DNA from 4 places in the Alcanivorax sp. MD8A genome. Region 1 is predicted to be linked to each of the others. Evidence: predicted binding sites of a transcription regulator. Region 1 holds the regulator's gene; each other region holds the start of a gene.
What was found. The regulator LexA, encoded in region 1, represses DNA repair genes until DNA is damaged. The targets are predictions, from matches to a motif close to TACTGTNTANNTANACAGTA.
Positions count from the first base shown of each region.

Region 2: ruvC (crossover junction endodeoxyribonuclease RuvC) is a predicted target of LexA. The motif match lies at 3,702-3,721, and genes of this name have one in related genera.
Region 3: uvrA (excinuclease ABC subunit UvrA) is a predicted target of LexA. The motif match lies at 2,895-2,914, and genes of this name have one in related genera.
Region 4: umuD (translesion error-prone DNA polymerase V autoproteolytic subunit) is a predicted target of LexA. The motif match lies at 3,068-3,087, and genes of this name have one in related genera.

Region 1 is NZ_AQOQ01000037.1:23,126-30,674, forward strand. Features, by position in the region: gene A15D_RS14870 (quinone-dependent dihydroorotate dehydrogenase) at 1-857, shown strand, start outside; gene rmf (ribosome modulation factor) at 1,210-1,416, opposite strand; gene rlmKL (bifunctional 23S rRNA (guanine(2069)-N(7))-methyltransferase RlmK/23S rRNA (guanine(2445)-N(2))-methyltransferase RlmL) at 1,687-3,801, shown strand; gene A15D_RS14885 (glutaredoxin family protein) at 3,801-4,022, shown strand; gene A15D_RS14890 (TatD family hydrolase) at 4,231-5,055, opposite strand; gene A15D_RS14895 (DUF1499 domain-containing protein) at 5,006-5,422, opposite strand; gene lexA (transcriptional repressor LexA) at 5,454-6,068, opposite strand; gene A15D_RS14905 (cyclic nucleotide-binding domain-containing protein) at 6,335-6,985, shown strand; gene A15D_RS14910 (universal stress protein) at 7,013-7,462, opposite strand.
Region 2 is NZ_AQOQ01000001.1:122,672-130,220, forward strand. Features, by position in the region: gene A15D_RS00465 (HU family DNA-binding protein) at 92-466, opposite strand; gene aspS (aspartate--tRNA ligase) at 868-2,631, shown strand; gene A15D_RS00475 (YebC/PmpR family DNA-binding transcriptional regulator) at 2,806-3,546, shown strand; gene ruvC (crossover junction endodeoxyribonuclease RuvC) at 3,767-4,285, shown strand; gene ruvA (Holliday junction branch migration protein RuvA) at 4,329-4,928, shown strand; gene ruvB (Holliday junction branch migration DNA helicase RuvB) at 5,074-6,102, shown strand; gene ybgC (tol-pal system-associated acyl-CoA thioesterase) at 6,095-6,538, shown strand; gene tolQ (protein TolQ) at 6,531-7,217, shown strand; gene tolR (protein TolR) at 7,221-7,549, shown strand, end outside.
Region 3 is NZ_AQOQ01000013.1:34,103-41,651, forward strand. Features, by position in the region: gene A15D_RS08750 (hypothetical protein) at 1-49, opposite strand, end outside; gene uvrA (excinuclease ABC subunit UvrA) at 52-2,880, opposite strand; gene A15D_RS08760 (response regulator transcription factor) at 3,021-3,671, opposite strand; gene A15D_RS08765 (MFS transporter) at 3,964-5,340, shown strand; gene ssb (single-stranded DNA-binding protein) at 5,415-5,927, shown strand; gene A15D_RS08775 (type II secretion system protein N) at 5,937-6,677, shown strand; gene gspC (type II secretion system protein GspC) at 6,802-7,549, shown strand, end outside.
Region 4 is NZ_AQOQ01000011.1:30,847-38,395, reverse strand. Features, by position in the region: gene A15D_RS07630 (DUF3336 domain-containing protein) at 1-272, shown strand, start outside; gene A15D_RS07625 (ATP-binding protein) at 321-2,567, shown strand; gene A15D_RS07620 (hypothetical protein) at 2,705-2,998, shown strand; gene umuD (translesion error-prone DNA polymerase V autoproteolytic subunit) at 3,106-3,537, shown strand; gene umuC (translesion error-prone DNA polymerase V subunit UmuC) at 3,539-4,804, shown strand; tRNA gene A15D_RS07605 (tRNA-Gly) at 4,873-4,946, opposite strand; gene A15D_RS07600 (NAD-dependent epimerase/dehydratase family protein) at 5,091-6,071, shown strand; gene A15D_RS07595 (methyltransferase) at 6,094-7,068, opposite strand; gene A15D_RS07590 (transglycosylase SLT domain-containing protein) at 7,224-7,549, shown strand, end outside.

The DNA.
Region 1 (7,549 bases):
AGTTCCCCAACCCGGTTGGGCTCGCAGCGGGTCTGGACAAGAACGGTGACTGTATCGACGGCTTGGCCGATCTGGGCTTTGGCTTCATTGAGGTCGGCACCATCACCCCGAGACCTCAGCCAGGGAACCCGAAGCCACGCCTGTTTCGGGTGCCTGAAGCGGGCGGCATCATCAATCGGATGGGTTTCAATAATCTGGGCGTAGATTATCTGGTCGGTGCCGTAAAAAGCAGCCGTTATAAAGGGGTGCTGGGGATCAACATCGGCAAGAACAAAGACACCCCGGTGGAAGATGCCGTGCAGGATTACCTTGCCTGTCAGCAAAAGGTACATGCCTATGCAACCTATCTGGTGGTCAATGTGTCTTCCCCCAATACCCCCGGGCTTCGCGAGCTTCAGCACGGTGAAGCGCTGGATAAATTGCTGGGCACGCTCCGTGAGGCACAAACCCGCCTGGACCAGCAGCACCGACGCCGGGTTCCGCTGGTGATCAAGATTGCCCCGGATAATACTGAAGAAGAGCTGCATGCCATGGCTGAGGCTTTTGTCGCGCACGGTATTGACGGTGTTTGTGTGGGCAATACCACCCTGTCCCGTGAGGGCGTCAAAGGCCTGGCCAATGCCGAAGAACAGGGGGGCTTGAGCGGTGCACCGCTGACCCCGATTGCCAATCAGGCACTGGCGACCATGAGTACGGCGCTTAGAGGAAGAATCCCGATTATCGGTGTGGGCGGGATCAATAGTGCGGCGGATGCGCTGGAGAAACAGCGACTGGGCGCTGAGTTGGTGCAGGTCTACAGCGGATTGATTTACCAGGGCCCCGGTTTGGTCGGTGATATCGCCAGGGCCTGGAAATAGCTTTTTCCCTTTTTGACTCGCATTAAAAAGGTTCATCGCGGATTATCGGGAATCGTCTTTCCGTAGGAGCGTCGCTTGCGGCGCGATCCCAGACCAGGATCAAAAGCACTTTCACCACAGAGGACACAGGGTACACAGAGGAAAACCGTCTTTCTCAGTGAACCCTGTGACCTCTGTGGTAAATCAGTCTTTAACGACGTGGGTTATCGCGCCGCCAGCGACGCTCCTACGGAAAGGGAGGGGATTAAATTGGGCTTTTCCCGGAAACCCGCGATGAAGCATTAAAAAGGGCCCTGGTGGGGCCCTGTGGGTCGGCGCGCGAACGCGTCGGCGCGATGAGGAACTGAGGAGATTATCCGATGTTTTTCAGATTCTGGATGCTGGCAACACCCAGCATACCCTGTGCGAAGTGGGTGCGGCCTTCACGCCAGCCCCCCATCCAGTTAGTTCGTGCGGTTAACGAACCGAAGGGGCAATCTTCACGGGATTTTCCATCGAGGCCGGCGTTGTATCCCCGGCTATAGGCGCGGTCGTCTCTGTTTCGTTTTTGTCGCTTCATAGACGCTTTCCCTTTCACAGACAGCGGTACACAAGAATGACCCCCGGGCAAAAGCGATGCCCGTGTAATGAATGGCTTCATCTTCAGGGTCGACACATTCAGTATGGGAAAGGCACCAGGGTGTGTCGAATACCAAGTAGCAATATGCTGGCCGTCCTTTAAGCATATGACGTATAAAGGACAGCACGATGACAGTTTATGTAACTGGTTGAAATTGAATGGATAAAAATTCTTCCTGTGCATAAAACAGTCACTTATGAGGAATAGATAATGGAATTTGTCGCTACCAGCATGCCCGGGTTGGCCCCGTTGCTGGCCGAAGAACTGAGCCACCTGGGAATGCCGGTAACAGAGACGGGCAAGGCGCATGTGGTGTTCAGTGGAGGCAGTGCCGATGCCTTGACGGTGTGCCTGTGGTCGCGGCTGGCTGAGCGGGTGTTATTGCCCCTGGCAACCCTGCAACTGACCCCGGATATTGCCCCGGAAAAGTTGGCCGCCAGCCAGGACTGGCGTGCGCTGGTGGGCAATGATGCGCCGTTGCACGTGCATGTGGAGCATGGTCTCGGTGTGCGTGGCGATAACCGTATCAGCGCCAAGCGGTTTATTCAGGCGCTGGGTGATGCCTTCCCCATTTCCCGTGACCCCCGTGGTAGCTGTTGCGTAAGGGCCCGGTTAGACCAGAACGAAGCGCACCTTTGGCTTGATCTTGCAGGGGAGCCGTTGCACCGGCGGGGTTATCGCCTGGCCGGTGGTCGGGCGCCACTGCGCGAGACGCTGGCAGCGGCCATGCTATGGGCCGCAGGGTGGGCCAGCAAAGACCGGCCAGCCGCACTGCTGGACCCTTTTTGTGGCTCAGGCACCTTGTTGATCGAGGCGGCCTTGATGGCAGCTGGGCGGGCGGCAGGTGCCAACCGTCGCCATTATGGTTTTCAACATTGGCGGGGTTGTCGCCGGCAGTTGTGGGAAGCCGCCATGGCCGAGGCATCGAACTCTGCTGAGCGGCCTGTGCCTACGCTGTCGCTGAAAGGGTTTGATGCCGATTTGAAGGCGATACAACTTGCCCAGCAAAACGCGGAGCGGGCAGGGGTTCGAGCGGCCATTCACGTTGAGCGCCGTGAGCTGGGCGCCCTGCGCCAGCGTGATTTTGCCGAACAGGGGATCTTGCTCACCAACCCGCCCTGGGGCGAGCGCCTGGACGAGCAGGAACAGGCAGGATGGCTGCATCTGGGTCTGGGGCGCACCTTGTCTGTGCTGGCACCGCAATGGACCGCCATTTTACTGGGGGCAGATGCGCAGGTGATGGACCGGACCGGGATGACGCTGGATACCCAGTGGCGCCTGAAGAATGGCCCCTTCAACAACTTTATCCGCCGTTATCTGCCGCGTTCACTGGCTGCGCCGGTGGTGGTCAGGGTGGCCGATGAATCGGCCTTTGACGTTCCCGAAGACGCCAAGCCGCTCCTCAATCGTTTGCGCAAGAATGGCAAGCATCTGCGGCGCTGGCTGGAGCGCGAAGATATCCAGTGTTATCGCCTTTATGACCGTGATCTGCCCGAGTTCAATGTGGCGGTGGACATCTATGGCGACCAGGTGCTGGTACAGGAATTCAAGGCACCGAAAACCGTCGATCCGGAAAAGGCGAAAGTCCGACGCGACTTGGCCGTGACCGCCGTGAGGGCCGCACTGGGGGTGCACCGCGAGCAGGTGCATCTTCGCACTCGTGAACGGCAGAAGGGCAAGCAGCAATACCAGAAACTGGATGGGCAAGGTCACTACCGGCCAGTGCGGGAAGGGCAGGCCCAATTGCTGGTCAACCTGCAGGACTATCTGGATACCGGCCTGTTCCTGGATCATCGACCGGTGCGGTTGCGAATCGCCGAGGAAGCCTCGGGCAAGCGCTTTCTCAATCTGTTCGCTTACACCGGTTCTGCTACTGTGCATGCCGCTGTGGGCGGAGCCAAGCGTACAGTGACGGTCGATGCATCCAAAAAGTACCTCGAATGGGCGGCCAGTAACCTTGCGCTGAATGGCTTTTCAACGGATCAGCATGCGATGGAACGTTCTGACACCATGCGCTGGCTGGATGAGTGCCGTGAGCAGTTCGACATCGTGTTTTGCGATCCGCCGACCTTTTCCAATAACAAGTCCCGCAGTGACTTCGTGGTGGAAGAACATCATGGTGATCTGATCCGCAAAATCATGAAGCGGCTGGAGCGGGGAGGGGTGCTCTACTTTTCGTGCAACTACCGTCGCTTCCAACTGGATGAATCCATTCGCAAGTGGTATGACGTGGAAGATCTGACTCGCTGGAGTATTCCCGAGGACTTCCGTCGCAACGACAAGGTTCACGTGCTCTATGCGATCCGGCATGTGGAGGAGGGCTAATGGTTGTGCTCTACACCACCGTGGGTTGTCACCTGTGTGATCAGGCGCGCGAGCTGCTATTGATGGTGAATCCCTCTCAGGAAATCACGGCAGTGGATGTGGCGGAGGATGATGCCCTGATTGCACGATACGGCGAGCGAATCCCGGTATTGTCTCGCGAAGGTAAGGAGCTTGCCTGGCCCTTCGGGCTGCTCGAAGTCCAGGCGTTTCTTCAGGGCTGAATCGCTTGCAGGCAATATCCCACAAGGGGGCACCGGAATTGTGGGAGCGATGGTTCCACCGCGAATGAACGGCCGGGTGAGGGGCATCGCGGGCGGACGACTGCTCTCACTCTGCTGTCCAGCCGGCTGTGGTGGGCAGAATCCCATGCAGGGTCACCATGGTATCTCTCAGGATACACACGTGTTGTGAGTGGGTTTGGGTTGTGTGTCAACGCCCGGAGAAAAGCGTTGCGGCGTTGTCTGAGGTGATGGCTGCGAGAGCCGTCACTTCCTGTTCTCGAAGTGTAGCAACACGTTGGCCAATCCACGGTAACAGGCACGGCTCATTGCGGCGTTTTTGCACGGGCGGCTCAGGGAGGTCACGGGGGATCAGATAGGGCGCGTCGGTCTCCAGCAGCAGGCGATTGTCCGGAATATTGGGCACCAGAGTGGCGAGCTCCTTGCCACGGCGTTCATCGCACACCCAACCGGTGATACCGATGTGGCAATCCAGATCCAGATAGTCGAACAGCGCCCGTTTCGAGCCCGTAAAGCAATGCACAACGGCCCCTTTCAGTTGGTCACGCCAGGCCTTGAGGATCGGCAGAAAGCGGTCATGGGCATCGCGCTCATGCAGAAAAACAGGCAGCCCGGCTTCAGCCGCCAGGGCTAATTGTGCTTCGAACGCCCTTTCCTGATCCGGGCGGGGGGAAAAGTCCCGATTGAAGTCCAGGCCCATTTCTCCTGCCGCGCGGACCTCTGGCGACTTGAGCAACTCACGCAGTTCTTTTTCCATTTCCGGCGAATAAAAGCGTGCACTGTGTGGGTGAAGGCCCGCTGTCGCGAACAGGTCGTCGTGCTGTGATGCCAGAGTGACGGCCTGCCGGGATTCGTCGAGGCTGGTGCCGGTGATCAGCTGCCAGGTCACCCCGGCAGCGCGAGCACGGTCGATAACGTCATTGCGGTCCTCACGGAACTGCTTGTCCGTCAGGTTGACGCCGATATCAGCCCAGAGGATGGGCGCTTCGGGGAGTGTGTTGTGCGGTTGTGTCATTGGATTTCAGTTCTGCCAGTTTGCTGCGCAGGGATTCTACCCGACGGCGGTTGGCACCTAAATCCCAGTAACCGACACGGGACGCAGAGCGGACCTCTACGACGCCATTTTCGCGTACGTAAAATGTGACGTCGTCCGTAAAGCGAAGTACCAGGCTCTTGAAGCGAGCCTGAATGCGCGACTGGCCGACCACGTCATATTCCACACGGGGCTGGGCATCCAATACGGTCTGGAGACGCTGGAGACTGGTGTCACGGTTGTCCGATACCTCCAGAGGGGGAACCCAGTGGTCCTTGCTGCCGCTCAGGCTGGACACACAGTTGGGGGAATTCGGGCAGGGCGCGAGCAAGTTATTATCGTCTGACATGACACTGCTACTCAGTACCAGAACAAGGACACTAATAAGAATTCGGATCACGGATCAACCCCACAAAAATACCTTCGATAACCAGCTGGTCGGCTGGCACCTTGATGGGCTCATAGGCCTCATTCGCCGGTAGCAGGGTAGCACTGGACTTGTTCAGTTTTAATGTCTTGACTGTGACTTCTTCGTCAATTCTGGCGACAACGATCTCGCCGTTGCGGGCCACATTCGATTTGCGCACGGCGATAAGATCGCCATCAAAGATACCGGCATCAATCATGCTGTCGCCCTGAACCTTCAACAGGTAGGTTGGGCGCTGCTTGAACAACCCCTGGGGGACGGGAACGGTTCGCTCCACGTTTTCAATGGCTTCAATGGGTACACCGGCCGCCACCTTGCCGACGATGGGCAATTCTTCTTCTGACCAGTAGGCGTTATCGAGCAGCTGGATACCGCGGGAGCGGTCGCTATGGAGCTTGATATAGCCCTTGCGTTCCAGCGCACGGAGATGGTCAGACGCCGCATTCTTGGACTGGAAGCCCATGATATCTGCGATCTCGGCGCGGGTTGGCGCCATGCCTGTGTCGGCCAGGCACTCACGAATGCAATCCAGAACCTGTTGCTGGCGTTCAGTCAGTTTGCTGCTCATAACCTTCTCCGTGTGGTCGTCAGAAATGGCGCCTTCCCGTGTGCGCATTTCCTGATTGCCTCTGTCAGCCAAAGGCGACATTGGGGCCATTGATTTTGATCCTAGCACGAGCACTGACAATATGAACAGTGTTATTTGTCCAGGTTCCCCTGACCAGTAAGGCGCACGGATTTGTCATTCCTGCCGTTGCCCTGTCTGGTCGTGGGCACTAGCATTGGGTTTTCATATCCATCAATGGCATGGGTCAGGCTAAACGGGGAAGGTAGATGGAGCAGGCCAACAATAATGATTTCGGCCAGCAGCGGGTTCGGCAGTTACTTTCCGGGGTCCCGTTTTTCAATGAAATTGCCAGGGACGATCAGGCACAGTTTGCCCAGATTGAACAGAACACCCGGTTATGGGTAGCGGGTTCCGGCGACACGGTAATTCGTGCCGGTGACGTGGATTCCACGCTGTATTTCCTGTTGCGTGGTCAGTTGGAAGTGTGCGCAGAGCAGGGCAGTGAGGCTCCACTGTATTACGTGTCTCCCGGTGAGGTGTTCGGCACCTTGTCCATGCTGCTCGGCACCCCGCGCAGCGCCACGATTAGGGTCGCGGACAATGCCCGTGAAGCGGTGCTGGCGAGTCTGGATTTCAATGCCTTCAATGAGGATGACAGCCCGTATTCCCTGGCGACCCGTTTGGCCTTTTTTCATATGATTGTGCACCACATACGCTGGACCCTGGAGGTCAAGCGTATGCAATCCCCAACTCACGAACTGGTGCAGTCCATGCGCAAGTTGCCCGTTTTTCACGGTGAGAAAGGCAGTGCAGAAGAACTGGATGCCCTGCGCGAACAGGCCCAGAGCCTGGCAGAGCTGCTATGCCGCTGGAACGAGGAAAGTCAGGCCAATACCGGCACGATCCAGCTGACCTAAGCACGCAAGGCGTTATTCAGAGGTTCCCTAGCCCTTGCCATTCTGGTCGACCTTCACTGCCAGAACATCACAATGGGCACCGGGGACCAGCCCGCGAGCCGTGGACCCCAGTAGCAACGCCAGACCACTGCGGGTGTGGCTGCCGACAGCAATCAGGTCGGCCTCCAGCTTGTCGGCCTTGTCGAGGATGGTCTTCTCGATAGAACCCAGCTCTACGTGCACGTTGCCATCGGGAATCTGGTAGCGCTGGGCATAGCGCCTGGCCATTTCCCGGGCCTGTTCCATCAGCCCGGTCTGCAGGTCAGTGACATCCATGGGGACATCGGCGCCGTAGGCCAGCGCCAGCGGTTCGATCACATGGATGAGGTGAAGCTCTCCTTCGTTGCCAGACAGGACGCCAGCGGCACGGGATAGCACCTGTGCGGATTCATCGCTGCCGTCGATGGCAACCAGGATCTTGCGATAGGGCGTAGGCACGATTCTCTCCATGAAAGCCGTCTTTCCCGGCAGTATAACTCGCCTTGCAGTGGTTGCCAGCGGGGTAATTCACAGTACAGGGTTGCT
Region 2 (7,549 bases), on a different contig from region 1:
ATAGAGGGTGGAGATTGCCTTGGGCCAGTGCAGCCGCAGAGCGAGGGGAGCGAAGGGAAGATGCCGCCGGGCAGAGCCCGGCGGCGGGCCATCAGGAGGCCATGTCTTTCAGTTTCTTCAGCGGACGGATCTTGACCATGGTACGGGCCGGCTTGGCCGCGAAGGTGGTCTCTTCGCCAGTGAAGGGGTTGATGCCCTTGCGAGCCTTGGTAGCGGGCTTCTTCTGGGTCACGATTTTCATCAGGCCCGGCAGGGTGAACTGGCCGGCGCCACGCTTTTTGATGTGTCCTTCGATGATCACGCCCAGCTCATCAAACACGGCATTGACGTCTTTCTTGGTCAGGCCGGTGGTGTCGGCGATCTGGTTAACGATCTGGGTTTTGTTCATCGGTTCGGTGACAGTCTTTACTTTGCGCGCAGCAGTGGTGCTGGCGGCTTTGGCAGCGGTTTTCTTCTTTGCAGCCATGGATAGCTTACCCCTTTTTGGTGTCTTCCTGAGTTGTGATGGTGCCTTCTGGTTGGGCACCGGTGATGCTTCCCTGATCAGGTTCGCCCCTGGACTGCGTGCTGGAAGCGGTGCGGTGAGCAGCACACGACTTTGCCAACTCAGAGGGTCACTGATGTGGTTCGCATCTTTTATAAGTCAGGAAAATCCAGTTCACAAGCGCTGAAACCACTATTTTTCGCGGGTTTCAGCAAAATTTTACGGCTTGAGAGGCGGTTTGGTGTGCATTGTGCCGGCGGCATGGCTCGCAGCGGGTGGAATCGCTATACTGTGGCGCCTTTTTTCTATGACCCGGTGCCGGGGCTGCAGACAGGTTGTCTGGCTGCGGGTCGTACACTCAGAAATACGAACGGACAGAGAGCATGCGTAGCCATTATTGCGGTGATTTAAGAGCGTCCCACGACGGAGAAACTGTTGAGCTGTGCGGTTGGGTACACCGCCGTCGTGACCATGGCGGGGTGATCTTCCTCGACCTGCGTGACCGTAATGGCCTGGTGCAGGTGGTGTTCGACCCGGACACCGTGGACGCCTTCGCACTGGCCGACAAGGTACGCAGCGAATACGTGGTGAAAGTGACTGGCCGGGTGCGCATGCGTGATGAAGCCGTGCGTAACAGCAAGATGGCCACCGGGGATATCGAGGTGCTGGGCAAGGCCCTGACGATCCTTAACGAAGCGGCCACCCCGCCGTTCGAGCTGGATGAGCACGGTGGTGCCGGTGAGGAAGTGCGGCTCAAGTATCGCTACATGGACCTGCGTCGCCCCGAGCAGCTGCGTAACTTCCAGTTCCGCTCGCGCCTGACTCACGCGGTCCGCGCTTTCCTGGAAGGCCAGGGCTTCATGGATGTGGAAACCCCGATCCTGACCCGTGCGACCCCGGAAGGGGCCCGTGATTATCTGGTGCCCAGCCGGACCCATGCCGGCAGCTTCTTTGCGCTGCCGCAATCGCCCCAGCTGTTCAAGCAGTTGCTGATGGTGGCCGGTTTCGATCGTTACTACCAGATTGCCAAGTGTTTCCGGGATGAAGACCTGCGTGCTGACCGTCAGCCGGAATTCACCCAGATCGACCTGGAAGCCTCTTTTGTTGAAGAAGAGGACATCATGGGGATCACCGAAACCATGGTGCGCAGCCTGTTCAAGGAATTGCTGCAGGTCGAGCTGCCGGACTTCCCGCGCATGCCGTTCTCTGAAGCCATGCGCCGCTTTGGCTCCGACAAGCCAGACCTGCGTATTCCGCTGGAGCTGATCGACATTGCCGATTTGCTGGCCGGTGTGGATTTCAAAGTGTTCTCCGGGCCGGCCAACGACCCCAAAGGGCGTGTGGCAGCCATGAAAGTCCCGGGCGGTTGCAGCCTGTCCCGCAAGGATATCGACGGCTACACCAAGTACGTCAGCATCTACGGCGCCAAGGGGCTCGCCTACATCAAGGTCAATGATCTTGCCGCTGGCGCGGAAGGCCTGCAGTCCCCGATCCTCAAGTTCCTCACCGATGAGGCCATTCAGGGCATTCTCGAGCGCACCGGCGCCGAGACGGGCGACCTGATCTTCTTCGGGGCAGACAAGGCGAAGATCGTGAACGAAGCGCTGGGCGCCCTGCGAGTCAAGGTAGGTCACGACCTGAATCTGGTGGAAGGCGACTGGGCCCCGCTGTGGGTGGTGGACTTCCCCATGTTTGAAGAGGAAGACGGCCAGTTCCATGCCCTGCATCATCCGTTCACCATGCCCAGCTGCAGCCCGGAAGAGCTGAAGAGCAATCCGGAAGGCGCCTTGTCCCGTGCCTACGACATGGTCCTCAACGGCACGGAGCTGGGTGGTGGTTCCATCCGTATCCACAACCCGGCCATGCAGCGTGCGGTGTTTGAAGCATTGGGCATCTCTGATGAAGAAGCGGATGAAAAATTCGGCTTCCTGCTGGATGGTCTGAAGTACGGTGCGCCGCCCCATGGCGGTCTGGCGTTCGGTCTGGATCGCATGGTCATGCTGATGACCGGTTGCGATTCCATCCGTGATGTTATTGCTTTCCCGAAAACCCAGACTGCAGCCTGCATGATGACCAATGCCCCGTCCCCGGTGGACAACAAACAACTGCGGGAAGTGGGCGTACAGGTACGTAAAGAAGAAGACTGATGAGGGGTCGGACGTCGGCTGTCTGACGTCGGACGCTTAACCCGATGCTGCAATTCTTGGTGTGTTTCCTGTCGGCTCAGAGAGAAATTGACAGGAAACACGGCCAAACGTTTGGACACAGGGTTTGGCGTCCGGCGTCAGACGTCTGACCTCCAGTAAGCAAGCGGAGGAAATATGGCAGGACACAGTAAATGGGCCAATATCAAACACCGCAAAGCGGCCCAGGACGCCAAGCGCGGCAAGATTTTTACCAAACTGATTCGTGAGCTGACTGTCGCCGCCAAGATGGGTGGCGGTGAGCCGGCGGATAACCCGCGGCTGCGGGCCGCCATGGACAAGGCGCTGGGTGCCAACATGACCCGCGACACCATCGACCGTGCCATCAAGCGTGGCGCCGGTGGTGACGATGGCGGCAACATGGACGAAATCACCTATGAAGGCTACGGCAAGGGTGGTGTTGCGGTGTTGGTAGAAACCATGACCGATAACGTGAACCGCACCGTGGCGGAAGTCCGTCATGCCTTCACCAAGTTCGCCGGCAATCTGGGCACCAGTGGTTCAGTGGCGTTCCTGTTCACCAAGCGCGGTGAAATTTACTTCGAGCCGGAAAGTGTCGACGAAGAAAAACTCATGGAAGTGGCGCTCGAAGCCGGAGCCGAGGATGTAGAAGAGATCGACGGCGGCGGTTTCCTGGTCATTACCTCGCCGGACAAACAGTTCGGTGAAGTGGTGGATGCCTTGCGTGCGGCAGAGCTGGAGTTTGCTGACGCTGAAGTGACCATGCATGCGTCCACCGAAACCGAAATGGATACGGACACCGCGGAAACGGTCCAGAAGATGATCGACATGCTGGAAGACCTGGATGATGTCCAGAACGTCTACACCAACGCCAGTTGGCCGGCACAAGAAGAATAGCTACGAGCTATGAGCTTCCAGGAAAAGCAAAACCCCGGATTTATCCGGGGTTTTTGTTTTTTGGAGGGAGTAGGGTGGGCTCCCTATGGCTTTGTTGTAGAAGCTTGCTTGCAAGCGACGTGGGCTGGCGTGCTGCGTGAAGCGCCTCTCTGGCTAACTGGACATTTGGACAGTCTTTCGGTACAACTGACGCAGATTTTCTATTTGTGGTCAGACAGTTATGGCATTGATTCTCGGTATCGACCCCGGTTCGCGCCACACCGGCTATGGGCTGGTGGAGCATGTGGGTAATCGGTCCCGGGCGGTGGCGTTTGGCACTATCTCGACTTCCCATAAGGAAATGCCTCCCAGGCTGGGAGAAATCTTTGCCGGCATTGATCAGGTGGTAAAAGAATATGGCCCTGCGGAAGTGAGTATCGAGAAGGTCTTCATGGCCCGCAATGCGGATTCGGCGCTCAAGCTGGGCCAGGCGCGGGGTGCGGCCATTGCGGCAGTGATGCAGGCGTCAATTCCGGTATTTGAATATTCGGCTCGCCAGGTCAAGCAGGCAGTGGTGGGCAAGGGGAGTGCGGAAAAGATTCAGGTCGGGGAGATGGTGCGTCATTTGCTGGGGTTGGATAAACGCCCCCAGGAAGATGCCGCCGATGCATTGGCGATTGCACTGTGTCATGCCCACATGCGTGTCTCGCTGGCGAGAATGGCGGGCGCCACGGCGGTGCGCAACCGCCGTATCCGGTAATTCAATGCACCAACATCAACAACACAGTCATTAAGGATTCAGCATGATTGGACAATTGCGTGGCACCCTGCTGGAAAAGCGCCCTCCGCAGCTGCTGCTGGACGTGAACGGGGTCGGTTATGAAATCGAAGCCCCCATGACCGTGTTTTATGACCTGCCGGAGGTGGGGCAACCGCTGACGCTGCATACCCACTTCGTGGTGCGGGAAGATGCCCAGTTGCTGTATGGCTTTTCCAGCCGTTATGAACGGGAGTTGTTCCGGGCATTGATCAAGGTGAACGGGGTGGGGCCGAAAATGGGGCTGGCGATCCTCTCCGGTATCGAAGCGGACCGGTTGGCTCAGTGTATTCATGATCAGGACAGCACCACGTTGGTGAAGGTGCCCGGTATCGGCAAGAAAACCGCGGAGCGGCTGGTCATCGAAATGAGCGACCGGCTGGACAAGATTGACGGTGCGCCGGCCAATCTGCCCGGCAGAGTCGCCATTAACGCCCCGGATGATGCCCGCAGTGATGCCGTTGCTGCGCTGGAAGCCTTGGGCTATCGCAACAAGGATGCCGCGGCGGCGGTGGGCAAGGTGGCAGAAGAGGGCGCCAGCAGCGAACAACTGATTCGCCTTGCGCTGAAAAGCCTGGCGCGTTGAGGTTCCTTTTTACCAAACGACCGGCAATCCCTCCTTGCACAATTGTGATGATACCAATAGCCGCCGGGTGGCCTGCTGCGTTACGCTAGCTGTTTAAGGGCCTTGCCCACACAACTCATCTGGTTGAGGCGGATCCACCGCGAGCATGGATAACGAACGACTGATTACTGCCGGCAGTGTCGGCAGTCAGGAAGACCAGCAGGATCGGGCGATTCGCCCGGCCAGCCTTGCGGACTACCATGGCCAGGCCAAGGTCCGTGAGCGGATGGAAATCTTCATCGATGCGGCTCGCGGCCGCCAGGAAGCGCTGGATCACACCCTTATCTTCGGTCCGCCCGGTCTGGGCAAGACCACTCTTGCCCATATTATTGCCCGGGAAATGGGCTGCGAGCTCAAATCCACCTCCGGTCCGGTGCTTGAGAAAGCCGGTGATCTGGCGGCCATTCTGACCAATCTGGAGGAAGGCGACGTCCTGTTCGTCGACGAAATTCATCGCCTTTCCCCGGTAGTCGAAGAGATCCTCTATCCGGCGATGGAAGACTACCAGCTGGATATCATGATTGGTGAAGGCCCGGCTGCCCGTTCCATCAAGCTGGATTTGCCTCCTTTTACCCTGGTTGGGGCGACCACCCGTGCCGGGTTGCTGACGGCACCGCTCCGCGATCGCTTCGGGATTGTTCAGCGACTGGAATTCTATGGTGTCGAAGATCTGGCAGGGATTGTGCAAAGAGCCTGCGAGATTCTGGCGATTCCTATTGATGCGGCGGGGGCGCTGGAAGTGGCCCGGCGTTCCCGTGGCACGCCGCGGATTGCCAACCGTCTGCTGCGCCGGGTGCGAGACTATGCCCAGGTCAAAGGTGATGGCTGCATTACCGAGGTGATGGCCCAGCGGGCGCTGGATATGCTGGAAGTCGACAGCTGCGGGCTTGATGGTACCGATCGTCGCCTGCTAGACATGATCATGCACAAATTTGATGGTGGTCCGGTCGGCCTGGAATCACTGGCTGCCGCCCTGAATGAAGATGCCGGAACTCTGGAAGAAGTGGTGGAGCCCTATCTGATTCAGCAGGGGTTTATCCAGCGAACCTCCCGTGGCCGTGCCGTTACCAGTCATGCCTGGCGTCATTTCGGCCTGGCGGCCCCCCGTCGCGACGGGGATTTGTTTAATGATTGAAAAAATACAGAAAAACGGGGAATTTACCCTGCCAGTGCGCGTCTACATCGAAGACACTGACGCCGGCGGCATCGTCTATTACGTGAATTATCTGAAGTTCATGGAGCGGGCACGGACGGAATATTTGCGCACGCTGGGCTATCAACACTATGCCCTCGCCGACGAGAATTTCCAGTTTGTGGTGCATTCGGCCAACGTGCAGTACCGCAAACCGGCTCGAATCGACGATGCCCTTGAGGTCAGCGCCCGACTGAAAAGGCTGGGCAAGGCGACCCTGTTGTTTGAACAGCGGGTGAGTCGCAATAACGAATTGCTCTGCCAGGCCGATATCAAGGTGGCCTGTGTGGCAGCGGATTCAATGAAGCCGACCGGTATTCCGGCGGCACTGTATAACAAATTCAACGCGGCCAGCGAAGGAGAAGGGATCAATGGTTGAGGCATCCAGTATGTCCGTGGTCAGTCTGATCAGTCACGCCACCATTGTGGTGCAACTGGTGATGGCGCTCCTGATTCTGGCGTCGCTGACTTCCTGGTACATGATTGTTGGACGGTACCGGGTGCTGGGTCGTGCTCACAAGGCGGGTCGCGCGTTCGAAGAAAAGTTCTGGTCCAGTGACGATCTGGCGTCCCTGTATACCCAGAGCCGCAAAGATCCCAATCCTGACTCCGGTACCGAGGCCATTTTCCGCGCCGGGTTTCAGGAGTTTGTGCGTCTGTCCAAATCCACCAAAGGGGCGGGTGCGGTCATGGATGGCAGCCAGCGCGCCATGCGTGTGGCCTTGCAGCGCGAGCATACCCGTCTTACCAAGCATTTGCCCTTCCTCGCGACAGTGGGGTCAACCAGCCCCTATGTTGGTCTGTTCGGGACCGTGTGGGGCATCATGAATTCCTTTATGGCCCTGGCCAATGTGAAGCAGGCGACGCTGAGTGTGGTGGCGCCGGGCATTGCGGAAGCCTTGATTGCGACCGCCATTGGTCTGTTTGCCGCGATTCCTGCTGTCATGGCCTATAACCGCTTTTCCGCCCAGAGCGATGCCTTGCTTACCGAGAACGAGATGTTTGCGGAAGAATTCTCCTCGGTACTGCACCGTCAGGCTCACGGACGCGAGGCCTGAGCCATGAGTGGCGTAAAGGTTCGGGTGCCGCGCAAGCTGGTGGCAGAAATGAATGTGGTGCCCTACATCGATGTCATGTTGGTGTTGCTGGTGATCTTTATGGCGACGGCACCAATGATGACCCAGGGTATCAACGTTGACCTGCCAGACAGCAACAGCGAACCGCTGGATACCACCAAGAGTGAGCCTGTGATTATTTCGGTCACAGCAGACGGCAGCTACTACATTGATGTGGGTAGCGACGGTGAAAGCCAGAAATCAGCGACCCTGGAAACGGTAAAGGGCCATGTGCTGCGGATTCACAAGCACAAGCCATCTACGCTGTTTCTGGT
Region 3 (7,549 bases), on a different contig from region 1:
GGAAGATAGCCAAGGTAAGAATCTTGGCTGTCCGGGCGAATAATTGCATTTTTATTGGCCTATCATGGATTTCAGAAAACGCCCGGTATGACTGCCTTTCACTTTGGCGACCTCTTCCGGGGTGCCCTCGGCGATGATTTCGCCGCCACCGTCCCCGCCTTCCGGCCCCAGGTCGACAATCCAGTCTGCGGTCTTGATGACGTCCAGGTTATGTTCGATCACTGCCACGGTGTTGCCGTGGTCTGCCAGACGGTTGAGGACGTCCAGCAATAGCTGGATGTCCTGGAAGTGCAGGCCAGTGGTGGGCTCATCGAGGATATAGAGGGTGCTGCCGGTGTCCCGGCGGGACAGCTCCTTGGCGAGTTTGACACGCTGTGCTTCGCCGCCTGACAAGGTGGTGGCGGCCTGTCCCAGCTTGATGTAACTGAGCCCCACGTCCATCAGGGTCTGCAGCTTGCGAGCCAGGGACGGGACGGCATCGAAAAACTCGCGTCCTTCCTCGATGGTGAGCTCCAGTACCTCAAAGATGTTCTTGCCCTTGTAGGTGATCTCCAGGGTCTCGCGGTTATAGCGTTTGCCTTCACAGACTTCGCAGGGTACGTAGATATCCGGCAGGAAGTGCATTTCCACCTTGATGACCCCGTCGCCCTGACAGGCTTCGCAGCGGCCCCCTTTGACGTTGAAGCTGAAGCGACCGGGTTTGTAGCCACGGGCGCGGGCTTCCTGGGTGCCCGCAAACAGGTCGCGAACCGGTGTGAAGATGCCGGTGTAGGTCGCCGGGTTGGAGCGCGGCGTACGGCCGATGGGGCTCTGATCAATATCGACGACCTTGTCGAAGTGCTCCAACCCTTCGATGGAGTCGTAGGGGGATGCCTTCAGGGTGGTGGCCTTGTTCAGTCGGGTGGCCGCCAGCGGATAGAGGGTGCTGTTGATCAGGGTCGATTTGCCAGAGCCGGACACGCCGGTAATACAGGTCAGCAGGCCCACGGGAATGTTCAGGGGGTGCCCCTTGAGGTTGTTGCCGGTGGCGCCGTGAAGGGTCAGCCACTGGTCATCCTGATTCTGGCGACGCTGCTCCGGCACGGCAATTTGCTTGCGTCCGGACAGGTAATCACCGGTCAGGGAGGCTGGGTTGTCGGCCACCTCCTGGGCAGTCCCCTGGGCCACTACGCTGCCACCATGGACCCCGGCACCGGGGCCGATATCAATGACGTGGTCAGCCAGCCGGATGGCATCTTCGTCGTGTTCCACCACCAGCACGGTATTGCCCAGATCCCGTAGTCGGGTAAGGGTGTTGAGCAGTCGTTCATTGTCTCGCTGATGCAGGCCGATGGAGGGCTCGTCGAGTACGTACATGACGCCCACCAGGCCCGCCCCGATCTGGCTGGCCAACCGGATACGTTGCGCCTCACCACCGGACAGGGTCTCCGCGCTGCGTTCCAGTGTCAGGTATTCCAGCCCCACGTTCACCAGGAACTGTAGGCGGTCACGGATTTCCTTGAGAATCTTGTCGGCAATCTCGCCTTTGCTGCCGGGCAGGTTCAGCTCGCTGAAGTAGCTGTGCGCCTTGCCGACGGCCAGGCGTACCACGTCCGGCAGAGTGGTCTGCTCGATAAAGACATGCCGTGCGGCTTCACGCAACCGGGAGCCATTACAGCTGGGGCAGCTGGACGTGGACATGTAATTGAGCAGGTCTTCACGGACGGCATCGGATTCTGTTTCCCGGTAACGGCGCTCCATGTTGGGGATGATCCCCTCGAAGGGATGGTTGCGCTTGATGATGTCGCCGCGGTCGTTGAGGTAGCGAAACTCGATGCTTTCCTTGCCGGTGCCGTAAAGGATTTTCTTGCGGACGGTTTTGTCCAGTGACTCAAAGGGCACGTCCATGTCGAAGCCGATGCTCTGGGACAGGGAGTTGAGCATCTGGAAGTAATAGACGTTGCGGCGGTCCCAGCCACGGATGGCACCTTCCGACAGGGACAATTCCGCCGAGTTGATCACCTTGTCCTCGTCGAAGAACTGCTTCATGCCCAGCCCGTCACAGCTGGGACAGGCGCCGGCCGGGTTATTGAACGAGAACAGTCGTGGCTCCAGTTCAGGAATGGAGTAGCCGCAATGGGAGCAGGCGAATTTGGCAGAGAATGTGATCTCTTCGCCTTCTTCCCCCTCCATGGGGGCAATGATGGCAATGTCATCGGCCAGATTCAGGGCGGTTTCGAAGGATTCCGCCAGCCGGTTCTGCAGGTCGCCGCGTACCTTGAAACGGTCCACCACCACTTCGATGGTGTGTTTCTTGTTCTTTTCCAGGTCGGGCGTGTCATCCATGTCGTAGATGCGGCCATCCACGCGTACGCGGATAAAGCCCTGGGCCCGCAGTTCTTCAAACAGGTGCAGGTGCTCACCTTTCTTTTCGCGAATCACCGGCGCCAGCAGCATCAGTTTGCTGCCTTCTTCCATGTCCAGAACCTGGTCCACCATCTGGCTGATGGTCTGGGCGGCCAGCGGGCTGTCGTGTTCCGGGCAGCGGGGCTCGCCGACACGTGCAAACAGCAGCCTGAGGTAATCGTAGATTTCGGTGATGGTGCCCACGGTGGAGCGCGGGTTGTGGCTGGTGGATTTCTGCTCGATGGAAATGGCCGGGCTAAGCCCCTCGATGTGGTCCACATCGGGTTTTTCCATCATCGACAGAAACTGACGGGCGTAGGTGGAAAGGGACTCCACGTAACGGCGCTGGCCCTCGGCATAGAGGGTGTCGAAGGCCAGAGAGGATTTGCCAGACCCGGACAGACCGGTAATTACCACCAGCTTGTCCCGGGGGATATCCAGGTCCACGTTTTTCAGGTTATGGGTGCGTGCGCCACGAACCAGAATGGTATCCATCAACTGCCCCTGAGTACTGTCAAAATGAACAGGGCAGTATAGGCGAAATACTGTGAAGGGGAAAAGAAAGAAGCCGCTTGCACGCAACACGCGTCACGCAGGCACGGCAAGGGCGCGCGTGCTGCGTGAGGCGGAAGGGGTTAGAGGTTTTCCTGGGCCCAGTTCACCGCCTGCAGGCGGTTGGAGGCGTTGATCTTCTTGAAGATGTTGTAGATGTGAGTCTTGATGGTGTGCGGGCTCAGGTTGAGGCTGCTGGCGATTTCCGAGTTCTTGGCACCAGTGGCCATGACCTTGAGCACTTCCACTTCGCGATCAGTGAGGTTCACTTCACTGCGCGAGAAGGTCTTGTTGAAGGTGCGGCTCTTCATCAGGTAAGCCTGCAGCACCGCACGGGGGAACCACAGCTCGCCATCAAAGATGGCCTTGATGCCTTTGCTAAGCAGAGCCTGTGGGCAGTCGTGCTGGAAGCCGCCGTTGACCATGGGCAGGCCGGCCAGCTTGGACAGGGATTCGTCTGTATCCACATTGAAGACGGCGATCAGAACGTCGTTTTCGACTTCCTGATCGGCTTCCAGCAGGTGGGCAATCACCTCGTTCACGTCCACGCTGTGGTAGTCCACCAGAAACAGGCTCTGGTCAAATTCCTGCAGGGTCGCCACGGTGATGTCGCTCACCGAAGGGATGGATCGTGCAGCGATCTCTTCTTTTACCAGGAATTCGGTGAGCAAGGCATTCTGCAATTGCTGGCTGCCTACTACGTAAACCTGCTGGCTGTGTTGTTGGGTGTTCATTGGCCCGTCCATGACTGTTGGGAGTGGCGCCCCGGGACATCGTGTCCGGGTAGCGACTCCCTAGGCAGATGCCTAAGAAAAAAAACTGATCAGCATGTGAATTTATCACCGCTTTGACGGGGGTTCAATTTGCTGATGCCGGTTCCTTACGGGTTTTACTGATTTCACGATCAAAGGTAGCCGCAAGGGCGGGGATTGGGCATCCCCTCAGCTGCAGCGAATCTGATACACTGCCTGACCTTTTGTCGATAGACGGCCCGCAAGCCTGCCCGGTGAGGAGTACCAGCGTTACATGACGGCACCTGCTTCCCCTGTTCCTGATGCATTACAGCGCACGGAACTGAAGACCACCGGGTATCTGGCCACCATTTTTGCCTTGCGCATGTTCGGGTTGTTCATGATCCTGCCGATCTTTGCTGTGTATGGGCAGCGGCTGGAAGGGGCAACCCCTTTGCTGATCGGTACCGCGATTGGTGCCTACGGCTTGATGCAGGCGTTGCTGCAGATCCCCTTTGGCATGTTGTCTGACCGCTTTGGTCGACGCCCGTTATTGCTGGTGGGCTTGCTGTTGTTCATTGCCGGTGGGGCGGTGGCGGCGTTGAGCGACCACATTGCGGGCGTGATTGCCGGGCGGGCCTTGCAGGGGGCCGGGGCGATTGCCAGCGTGATCATGGCCCTGATCGGGGACGTGGTGAGCGACCGGCACCGGACCCGGGCCATGGCGCTGATCGGCATGTCTGTCGGCGGCTCTTTCATTCTGGCCTTGATACTGGGGCCATTGCTGGCCTCCTGGTTGGGGCTCTCCGGGCTGTTCTGGATGACCTCGGTGCTGGGCATCTTTGCGTTTTTCGTGGCCATGGTCGTGCCGGCGCCCCGGGCGCTGCAGGGCGAGGCTCTGCCGGCGGGGGAGCGCTTCCGTCGCGTACTTGGCAGTAAGACATTGCTGCGATTTGATGTGGGCATTTTCAGTCTTCATCTGATCATGACCGCCTCTTTCGTGGTGGTGCCGGCCCTGTTGAGCGAGCGTCTTGGCATGGGGTTGCGCAGTCACAGCCTGCTCTACCTCGGGGTGCTGGTGGCAGGGTTTTTGGCCATGGTGCCCTTGATTATCCGTGCAGAACGGCGTGGCGCCATGCCGGTCAAGCGTTTGGCAGTGATCCTGCTGGCCCTGTCGCAGCTGTTGCTGGCGCTTGCCGGGGCGGCTGTCTGGCACTTTGTGGTCGCGTTGCTGGTCTTCTTTGCGGCCTTCAACCTGTTGGAAGCGCTGCTTCCCTCTCTGGTGGGACGGGCCGCGCCGGCAGGTACCCGGGGCACGGCCATGGGGGTCTATTCCACCAGCCAGTTCTTTGGCGTGTTTGTGGGGGGGCAGCTCGGGGGCGCCATGTACCAGTGGTGGGGCGCCGCCGCCGTATTCTACGGTTGCATGGTGCTGGCGTTGGTCTGGTTGCTGGTGCTGGCAGGCATGCAAGAGCCGGCCAAACTGGATAATCGGGTGCTGCGTCTGCAGCCAGGACAGGACAGCAAGCTGCTGGCCAGTCAGTTGCAGGAGGTGCCCGGCGTAGTGGAGACCGTGATTGTGGAAGAGCAGGGGCTGGCGTTGTTGAAAGTGAATGCCCGCGAGCTGGATGAGGCCCGCCTAGAAGGGCTCGCCGGTATCGCTCAAAGCTGACACAATGGCGGTTTTGCTGCCAGCAGCAAGCACATAATGATTGATTACTGACCTTCAGAGTCACGGAGAGAGACATGGCGCGCGGCGTTAACAAGGTAATTTTGATTGGCAACCTGGGGGCAGACCCGGAAACCCGTTTCATGCCCAGCGGCGGTGCGGTGACCAATGTACGGCTCGCCACCAGCGAAAGCTGGAAAGACCGTCAGACCGGCCAGATGCAGGAGCGTACTGAATGGCACCGGGTGGTGTTCTTCAACAAGCTCGGTGAGATTGCTGGCGAGTACCTGAAGAAAGGTTCCAAGGTTTATATCGAAGGGGCTATCCGTACCCGTAAGTGGCAGGGCCAGGATGGACAGGATCGTTACACCACCGAGATCGTGGCCAGTGAGATGCAGATGCTGGACGGCCGGGGTGAAGGTGGCGGTCAGGGTGGCGGAGGCTTTGCGCCACAGGGCAACCAGGGTGGTTATCAGAACCAGGGCGACAACTTTGGCGGTGGTAATGCTCCGCAACAAGGTGGCAGCGCGAATCAGGGGGGCGGATTCAGCGGCCCCGCGGATGACTTCGACGACGATATCCCGTTCTAAGGGCGCCTGATGCCTCGCAAGCTGACTCTCGCACTGGTCTTTGTTGCCTGTCTGCTGGTGTTTCTGGTGGTGTTGATGCCCGCCGCCGTGCTGGTGGAGCGGGTTCCACAGCTCCGACCGGGGGGCGCTCCATTGACCCTGGAGACATCCCGTGGCCGCTGGTGGAGCGGTCAGGTGGACTGGCGCTGGCAACAGCAGCAGGGCACACTGGGCTGGACGCTGGATTTTCATGGCTTGACGCCAGGCGTGGAACTTTCCCTGCGAACCACTGCCGGACAGGATGTACGCCTGGCCGGCTGGGTGGGTGGCAGTGATGCGCAAAACTGGCAATTGGATCAGGTGCGCCTGTCCTTGCCGGTTGCACTGATTGCTGACCGAATCCCCCAGGGCGGGGCGGATGGCCGGGCGGATGCCACCGTCATGGGCCTGGCCATTCAGGAGGGTCAGGTGACAGATGCCAGGGCAACGTTGCAGTACGGTGGCGGAACGGTCACCTGGGGCCGCAGTGGCTCGGCCGTTGTGCCGGTGCTGCAAGGGCGGCTGAGCATGGAAGGCGAAACGCCAGTGCTGGAGGTGAATGACCCGGAAGGACAGCGGCTGATGAGTGCCCGTTTGTCTGAGGGGCGTTTCCAGCTCGAGGTGCTTCGTGCCTGGCCAATGCTTTTGGGTGTGAGCCAGGGTGGCCAGCCCGATGATGTGGTTTTTCAGATGTCCCAGCCTTTTTCGCTGGGGCAGGCAGGGACGCAGTAGTATTCTTCTCTCCCTCGCCGTTACAGAATATAGCAATAAAGGGGCGCTCGATTCCGCTAGCCTCTGTGCTCGCTGGTCGGGGTATCAGCACGTCCAGCCATAACGATAAAGGAAGAGCAGGGTCGTGAAGTTGCAGTTTTCAGAGTGGGGAAAGGCTTACCCCTGGGGCAAGCCGGTGCGGTGGCTGTTGGCCGTAGCACTGGTGATTGCGCTGGCGTGGGTATTGGCCGAGACCGTCTGGCTGTTGCTCTACGGCCCCAACGATTCTATTCCCGCAACCGAAAAGACCCGGCTGGAAATGGCCGCCAGTGGCAGTACTACCAGCCTGTCGCAGACGCAGGTGGATGGTTGGCAGCTGTTTGGCGAATATCAGGCGGAACCGCGTGAGGCAAGCAACAAGCCAACGGATGCCCCGGATACCCGGTTGCGATTGGAGTTGCTGGGGGTGTTCCAGACCCCGGACCCGGAGAAGGCCACCGCGATCATTGCCGAGAAGGGTAAGGACGCGGAGCTGTATCACATTGGTGACAGCATCCCGGGCAATGCCTCGCTGGAAGAAGTGTACGCGGACCGCGTCATCCTGCGCCGGGCGGGGCGTCTGGAAACCCTGCGCTGGTCGGAGAACGCCCTGGGCGGTGTCAGTGAGGTGAGTCGGCAGGAGCAGTCCCGGCCGGCGCCGACCCCGGTAGAGGGGGATACGGCGGACATGCTGCAGCAACGCCAGACCATCATCAAACAGCTTTCGCTGAGCCCGGTAAGTGATGGCAGCAACCAGGGCTATACCCTGGGCAAACGTGCCCCCAAACAAATGCTTGCGCAGGTTGGGCTGGAGCCCGGCGATGTGATCCTGTCCGTGAACGGCCATGGGCTGG
Region 4 (7,549 bases), on a different contig from region 1:
TCGACAAAGCCAGAAGCATGGTCGGCCAGAAATACATGGGCGACATCAACATGATTCCGCCCCGCCAGCCGCTCAATGCATTGAAAGTGCTGAGCAACGCGACCCTGGAAGACGTGCGAACCTTCATTCGCCGCGGTGAAAAAGCCACCTGGCCCAAAGTGGACATGGTTGCCAACACCACCACCATCAGCCGCACCTTCCGCGACTGTCGTGCTCGCCTGGACCGCATCGAAGAGCGTATGCTTGACCAGGTACCGATGTCTGTCGTGTAGGCCTGCCTGACCCCGCGCAGCGTCGGAAGGGTTTCAGGGAGAGAACGTTTGCGCGGTTTGCTAACCCCTTTTTCCAGGCATAACCCGCTGGCCTTACGGTTGGCGGGGGCCATCCTGTTGGTCAGCCTGCTGGTCATGCTGATCAGCATCGCGCTCTTTGTGGTACGCGAATATCACCAGGGCACCCAGCGGCTGGAACAGAATCTCGCCCAGATCGAACTCACCACGCTGCCCGGTCTGTCCCGCTCACTGTGGAACTTCGATGAAGAGCAGCTGCGTGTGCAGCTCAATGCCCTGGTCAGCCTGCCCGATGTGGAATATGCCGTGATCCGCTGGCAGGACTGGAACGGCGGCAGCAAAATGCTCAGCGCCAGTGACAGTGCCGCCCACCTTCCGCAGGAACCGCACCGTTTTGCCCTGACCTATCAACGGCGCAGTGGTGAAATTGAGCCCCTTGGCACACTGGAGCTGGGTATTTCCCAGCACAGTCTCTACCAACAGCTAGGTCAGCAGACCATCTTCCTGGTGATCTTTCTGGCCATGCAGGCGCTGATCAGCGCCGTGCTCATTATCATCCTGTTACGCCAGTTACTAACCCGTCGTCTGGGAAAACTGGCCGATGCCACCCGGCAACTGACCCTGTCTTCCCTGCATCACCCCATTCCGCGCCAAACCGAGCCCGGCAACGACGAACTGGACAATATTGCCGCTGCGCTTGAGACCATGCGGCTGAGATTACTGGAAGACATCCAGGCACGACAGAGCGCCGACCAGGCACTCCTGAAAGAGCGGGAATTGCGGCTGGATAATGAAGAGCGACGCATTCGGGCTGAAAGCGCCAACGATGCCAAGAACACTTTCATGGCGACCATGAGCCACGAAATCCGTACGCCCCTCAACGGCATCATCGGCCTGCTGGACCTGCTCCAAGGCTCTCCCCTGAACCCCCGCCAGGCGCATTATCTGAAGCTGATGCAGCAATCCAGCGAAAACCTGCTGGCCATCATCAACGATATTCTCGATTTCTCGAAGATTGAGGCGGGAGAACTGAAGCTGGAGCATCGACCGGTCAATCTGGTCGGCCTCATTGAGGACACCCTGTGTGCCTACGCCGGGCAAGCCGAAAAGAAGCACTTGTTGCTGGCCTGTGAGTTACTGCTCAAAGACCACCAAATCATTATGGGGGACGAGATCCGGCTACGTCAGATCCTCATGAACCTGATCAGCAATGCCATCAAGTTCACCGAGCAGGGGCACATCATTGTCCGGGCGCTGGATCATCCCCAGGGGGTGCGCATTGAGATCGAAGACACCGGTATCGGTATCAGTGCACAACAACAGGCCGGCATCTTCGACGCCTTCGCCCAGGCGGATCAGAGTACCGCGCGCCGTTTCGGCGGCACCGGACTGGGCCTGAGCGTTTGCCGCTCACTGAGCGAGATCATGCAGGGAACCCTGTCCGTCGACAGTATTCCGGGTAAAGGCAGCACCTTTTCCCTGCAGCTGCCCCTGACCCCCGCCCCCGATCAACCCACTCTGCCGGACCTGGGCGGTTCCCCCCAGCTGGTCATCAGTGAACAGGATGCCCTGCAGCAGCCCCTGACTCGCATGCTGAATCTGGCCAATGGCCGCCCGTTACGTGGAGCGTCGTTGGCTATGCTCGACAGCGCGCCGGCATCCGCCATTGCCCTCATCGATATCAACCTGCTTCATGGCCAGACCTGCACCGAGGCCACTCCTTCAGGCTGGCAGGACAGAGCGATTTTTATCTGCCATGAAGACATGGATTCCCCCCCGCTGCACTACCTTCGCCTACCGGTCACCCGCACAGCCTTGTACCGGTTACTGGCCCATGAGGCCCAACCAGGACAAGACACCCGTGCGCCTGCAACCTCCCCGGCCCTGCCCCCCCTCCGTGTGCTGGTGGCCGAGGATAACCCGGTGAATCGCTCCGTGCTGCAAGCCCTGCTGAGGTCCCTGTCCCTGCCGGAGGCCACCATCTGTGACGACGGGCAGGCTGCGCTGGAGGCCTACCAGCAACAGCGTGGCCAGTTTGATGTCATCTTTATGGATGTGGAAATGCCGGGACTGGACGGCCCCGATGCCACCCGGGCCATTCGCCAGTATGAACAGCAAGCCGGGCTTCCGCCCTGCCCCGTCATTGCCCTGACCGCCCACACTCTGAACAGCGATGCCCGCCTGGTTCGCGAAGCCGGGATCAACCAGGTCCTCAATAAGCCCCTACGCCGCCACACCCTCATCCAGTGCCTGCAGCAGCTCTCCGCGCAGCGCTGACGCTACCCATTTACCAAGAACCCGAACCCCGTCACAAACTACTGACAATTCGGCAAACAAAACCGACCGACCCTGTGCAACTTCTCCCCTATCGTAAGGTCATATCGGCAGATGGCCTTGACGCGATTGAGGGCAACATGAATACAGACACCACCCAGAACTGGCTCCCGGACTTCCTTGATGAAGTCGGCCTTCCCCAACATGCGGTTTTCCGTGGCTACGTCCTGTACAACGATGAGCAGGAGCGCTTTCTGGCCATCAACACCCTCAACCCTAGCTGCGCCCGCAGCCATTACGTGCAAAGTTGTGCCTGGGCCCACCGCTATCCGGTGATCCGCATGGCCAGCGATGCCCTGCGCAGCCACGACGCAATGCTGGAAGTTCGTGCCCTGTTCGAGCTGGGGCGTCGCTATCTGACCATCCCGGTCTAGCAGGCTGTTGAGAAGCTCTTCTCCTCACTCATTACAAGACTCTTGATTGCCTCTGGGCCTTTTCGGATATACTGATCATAAGAACAGTATATCCGGAGCGCCCCACCATGCCTGTCTCTCTTCTTTCTCCCGCCCACGAGATGCCACCACTCGAGCGTCCCCTGTATGCCTCTCGCATCCCGGCTGGCTTTCCCTCTCCTGCCCAGGATCATATTGAACAGCGGCTGGATCTGAACACCTTGTGCATCGAACACCCCAATGCCACTTTCTTTGCCCGTGCCAGCGGCGATTCCATGCTCGGGGCGAGCATTTCTTCCGGCGACATACTGGTCATCGACCGGGCACTGGAGGCCCGCCACGGGGATATTGTCGTCGCAGCCCTGGATGGCGAATTCACCGTCAAGGAGCTGTGCCTGCACCCCACCCCCTGCCTGAAAGCCCACAACCCGGCCTATCCTCCCCTGATGCTGGATGACAACAGTCAGCTCGATCTCTTTGGCGTGGTCACTTTTGTCATCCACCAGACCCGGCGCAAGTGATATGTACGCCCTGGTAGACTGCAATAACTTCTATGCCTCCTGCGAAACCCTGTTCCGGCCGGATCTGCGCGGCAAACCGGTGGTGGTTCTGTCCAACAACGATGGCTGTGTCGTCGCTCGCTCCGCAGAAGCCAAACGCCTCGGCATTCGTATGGGCATTCCGGCATTCAAAATTCGCCATGCCGTGCAACAACACGGCATCACCGTGTTTTCTTCCAACTACGCCTTGTACGCAGACATGTCTGCACGGGTCATGGCCACCCTTGAACAACTGGCCCCCGCCGTGGAGGTGTATTCCATTGATGAGGCCTTTCTGGAACTGAGCGGCATCCCCCTGCCACAACTGCAACCGCTCGGCGAACGGATCCGTCACACCATTGGTCGCCATCAGGGATTGAGCGTCTGCGTGGGAATTGCCCCCACCAAAACCCTGGCCAAACTGGCCAACCATGCAGCCAAACAATGGCCCGCCACGGGCGGCGTGGTCGTGCTAAACGAGCCGATACGGCAACAGAAACTGATGCAGCGGGTGCCGGTAACCGACATCTGGGGAGTGGGACGACGGCTCGGAAAACGCCTTGCGGAACAGGGTATTCACACCGCCCTGGACCTGGCCCGGTGCCAGCCTGAGCAGATACAGAAACAGTTCAGTGTTGTACTGGCACGCACCGTGCGAGAACTCAACGGCAATGCCTGTCTGTCACTGGAGAGCATCCCGGCGCCACGTCAACAGATCATCTGCTCGCGCTCATTCGGGGAACGGGTCACCGACAAGACCATCATGCAGCACGCCATCACGACCCACGCCTGGCGTGCCGGTGAAAAACTGCGCGGCCAGAACAGCCTGGCCTCCCAGCTCAGCCTCTTTATCCAAACCAGCCCCTTTACCCCCGGTGAAGCCCGCTACAGCAACCAGGCAACAGGCCACTTCCCAACCCCCACTGCCGATGCCCGGGACCTGCTGGCCATGGCCCGCAAGTTGCTGGACGGCATCTGGCAAGACGGTTACCGCTATGCCAAGGCCGGCATCCTGATACACGATATTGCCGCCCCCGGTTGCCAGCAGAACAGCTTGCTGGACCCACCCGCCCGCGCCCGAACCGACACCCTGATGGCCACACTCGACAACATCAATCAGCAAGGGATCGGCAAGGTATGGCTGGCCGCCCAGGGTATGGAAGCACACAGACCAGAATGGGGAATGAAGCAGCAGCAGCTCTCCCCTGCCTACACCACACGATGGCAGGAGCTGATGTCCGCCCTGTAGAGATGGCTTTCGGGAAAGGCTGCCGTCGATCTTTGACAGCAGCACAAGCAGGCGGATGCAAAAGAAAGTGGAGCGGGTGAAGAGAATCGAACTCTCGTATGCAGCTTGGGAAGCTGCCGTTCTACCATTGAACTACACCCGCCGAGAGAAACGGGAATATAGTCAAAAGGCCGCCAGTTGGCCAGTCCTTCCTCGTAGTTTTCGTCACACTTGGGCGCAAAGGCGGTACACTTTTCGTCAACGGCGTTTAGCCATCTCAACGATGGCCACTAATAAGGAGAAACACATGCCAGTCGCGTTTGTCAGCGGAGCCAGGGGATTTCTGGGTGGGCATATCGTAGAACAGCTACTCGACAACGGCTGGGACGTCACGGCCGTTATCCGGCCTCGCAGCGATGCATCCGCGCTTCAGGCCAGGGGCGTATCGGTCGTCCAGGCGCCACTGGATAATGCCACCGAACTGGCGTTGGTGATGCCGCCAGCCCCTGATGCGGTCTTCCATGTGGCGGGCAATACCAGCCTGTGGCGCCGGGGTAACGCACAGCAGTACCGTGACAATGTGATGGGCACCCGAGCCATGGTGAGCGCCGCGCTAAAAAATGTGGCGGGGCGTTTTATCCACACCTCGTCCATTTCTGCCTGGGGTATCCAGGACAGTCCCATCAACGAGGAAACACCGTCCAACGCGGCCAGCGACTGGATCAGCTATAACCGCACCAAGTTTCTCGCCGAACAGGAAGTGGAAAACGGTATCAAGCAGGGATTGGATGCCGTGATCCTGAACCCCTGCGGAATCATCGGCGCCGGCGACACCCACAACTGGTCACAGATGATCAAACTGATCAACGATGGCAAGCTGCCAGGCGTGCCGCCGGGGGGCGGCAACTTCTGCGCCGTCGAGGAAGTCGCCCGCGCGCATCTGGCGGCACAGGAAAGGGGAGCCTGCGGCGAGCGCTATATCCTTGCCGGGGTAGAGGCGAGTTTTCTGGAGCTGGTACAGACCATCGCCGGCCGGCTTGGCCGCAAAGCGCCATCCAGAACCGTGCCGCCTGCCGTCCTGCGACTGGCCGGGCAGCTTTACCCGATTGCCAGCCTGTTTACCGGCAACGAGCCACGACTGACACCCGAGAAGGTCGCGCTGGTGACCAGCCGTGTACATGCCGACGGCAGCAAGGCAGTGCGGGAGCTGGGGTTCAATGATCAGGTCCCACTGGCCACCATGGTCGAGAATTGCATCACCTGGATGGCCACAGAGAAAATGCTTTAATGCTGTGACGGGATGACGCTGATCAGACAGCCCGATACACCCGAAAACGGTTGGTTTCCGCTGCCACCTGAACATGCCCGAAGGCATCATCGAGCCATTGGGCATAGGGCAACTCACGATTGGCCACCAACCAGATCTCACCGCCCTCTCGCAGGTGTCTGGGGGCGTCGGCAATCAATCGGCGGGTAATGTCCGTGGTTCGCTGACGTCGGTCGTGAAACGGCGGGTTGGTGACAATCATGTCCACACGACCGGATACCGGTGAAAACAAGTCTCCCCCCATGACCCGACCCTGAAGGTCATTTTTCTCAAGGCTCGCCTGGCATGCCGCTACCGCAGTGGCACTCACATCCACGGCCTGAACCTGCCAGCCTTGCCGCGCCAGGGAAATCGACAGCACACCGGCGCCACAGCCCATATCAATGACTTTGCCGGGGGAAGGCAAACGATGACCCGCCATGGCATCCAACAAGAGCTGGGACCCTTCATCCAAACGGCCATGGCTGAAGACCCCGGGGTAACTCACCGCCGTCAACTCCCCCACGGCAATACTCTGCCCCCAGGCCTCCAGAGTTTGGCTGGCACCGGGCTGTAGCATGCCACGGTACAGTTTGCAGTGCCGCGCACTATCCACCAGCTCGACCTCATCCACATGGGCTTCAAGGTGCTTGAGCGCCCCGCGAATGCCGCCTTTGGCGGGTCCAATCAGCCACAACTCCACCGGTTTACCCAGCGCACCGGCTAACCCATTGAGCAAGAAACGCAGTCGGTCGATGGATTTGGGCAATGGCAACACCAGCAAATCCACTTCATCGGCCACCGAAGGCAGTGGCGACCACTGATGGGCGCCGATGGTAAAGTCATCCGCATGCACGTGAATTTGCGCATCGATATTCAACCCGGTCAACGCAGGATCATTGGCCTCCACCACAAGCACCTGACGGCCTGCCAAAGCCTCATCCTGCCGAACTAACAACTGGGTAGTGTTTTCCATCATTCGTGCGCCAACATTGCCAATAAAAACGGGCTGCAGTATAGCGCATACTCCCTGTGAGACCGCAGCCACTGCCCGCGAAAGTTTTACACAATCTCTCCCCTCTGCCCCCCCGGTTTGCGTAGAATCAGAATCATTCTGACGATGTGGAGACCCTCATGGTTGGCACTGCGCCCTTCACCCGCGCTGTAGTACTGCTGGCCTGCAACCTGATTTCTTCGTTGGTTTTTGCCGCCACGGACAGCGGCAACTTCCGCCAGGCACTGGATGCAGCGCGACATGACGACTGGGAGACCCTCTCCCGAATGGAAAAGCAGCTGGGGGACGAACACCCACTGCAGGCCTATCTGGATTTTCATCGCCTGCGCGCTGCGCTACCAAACCTGAATCCCCAGCGGATCAATGACTACGTCCGGGATTACCCCGACTCACCGCTCCCTACGGATATTCGACAGCTGGCTCTGGTGGCCTATGGCAAGGCCGA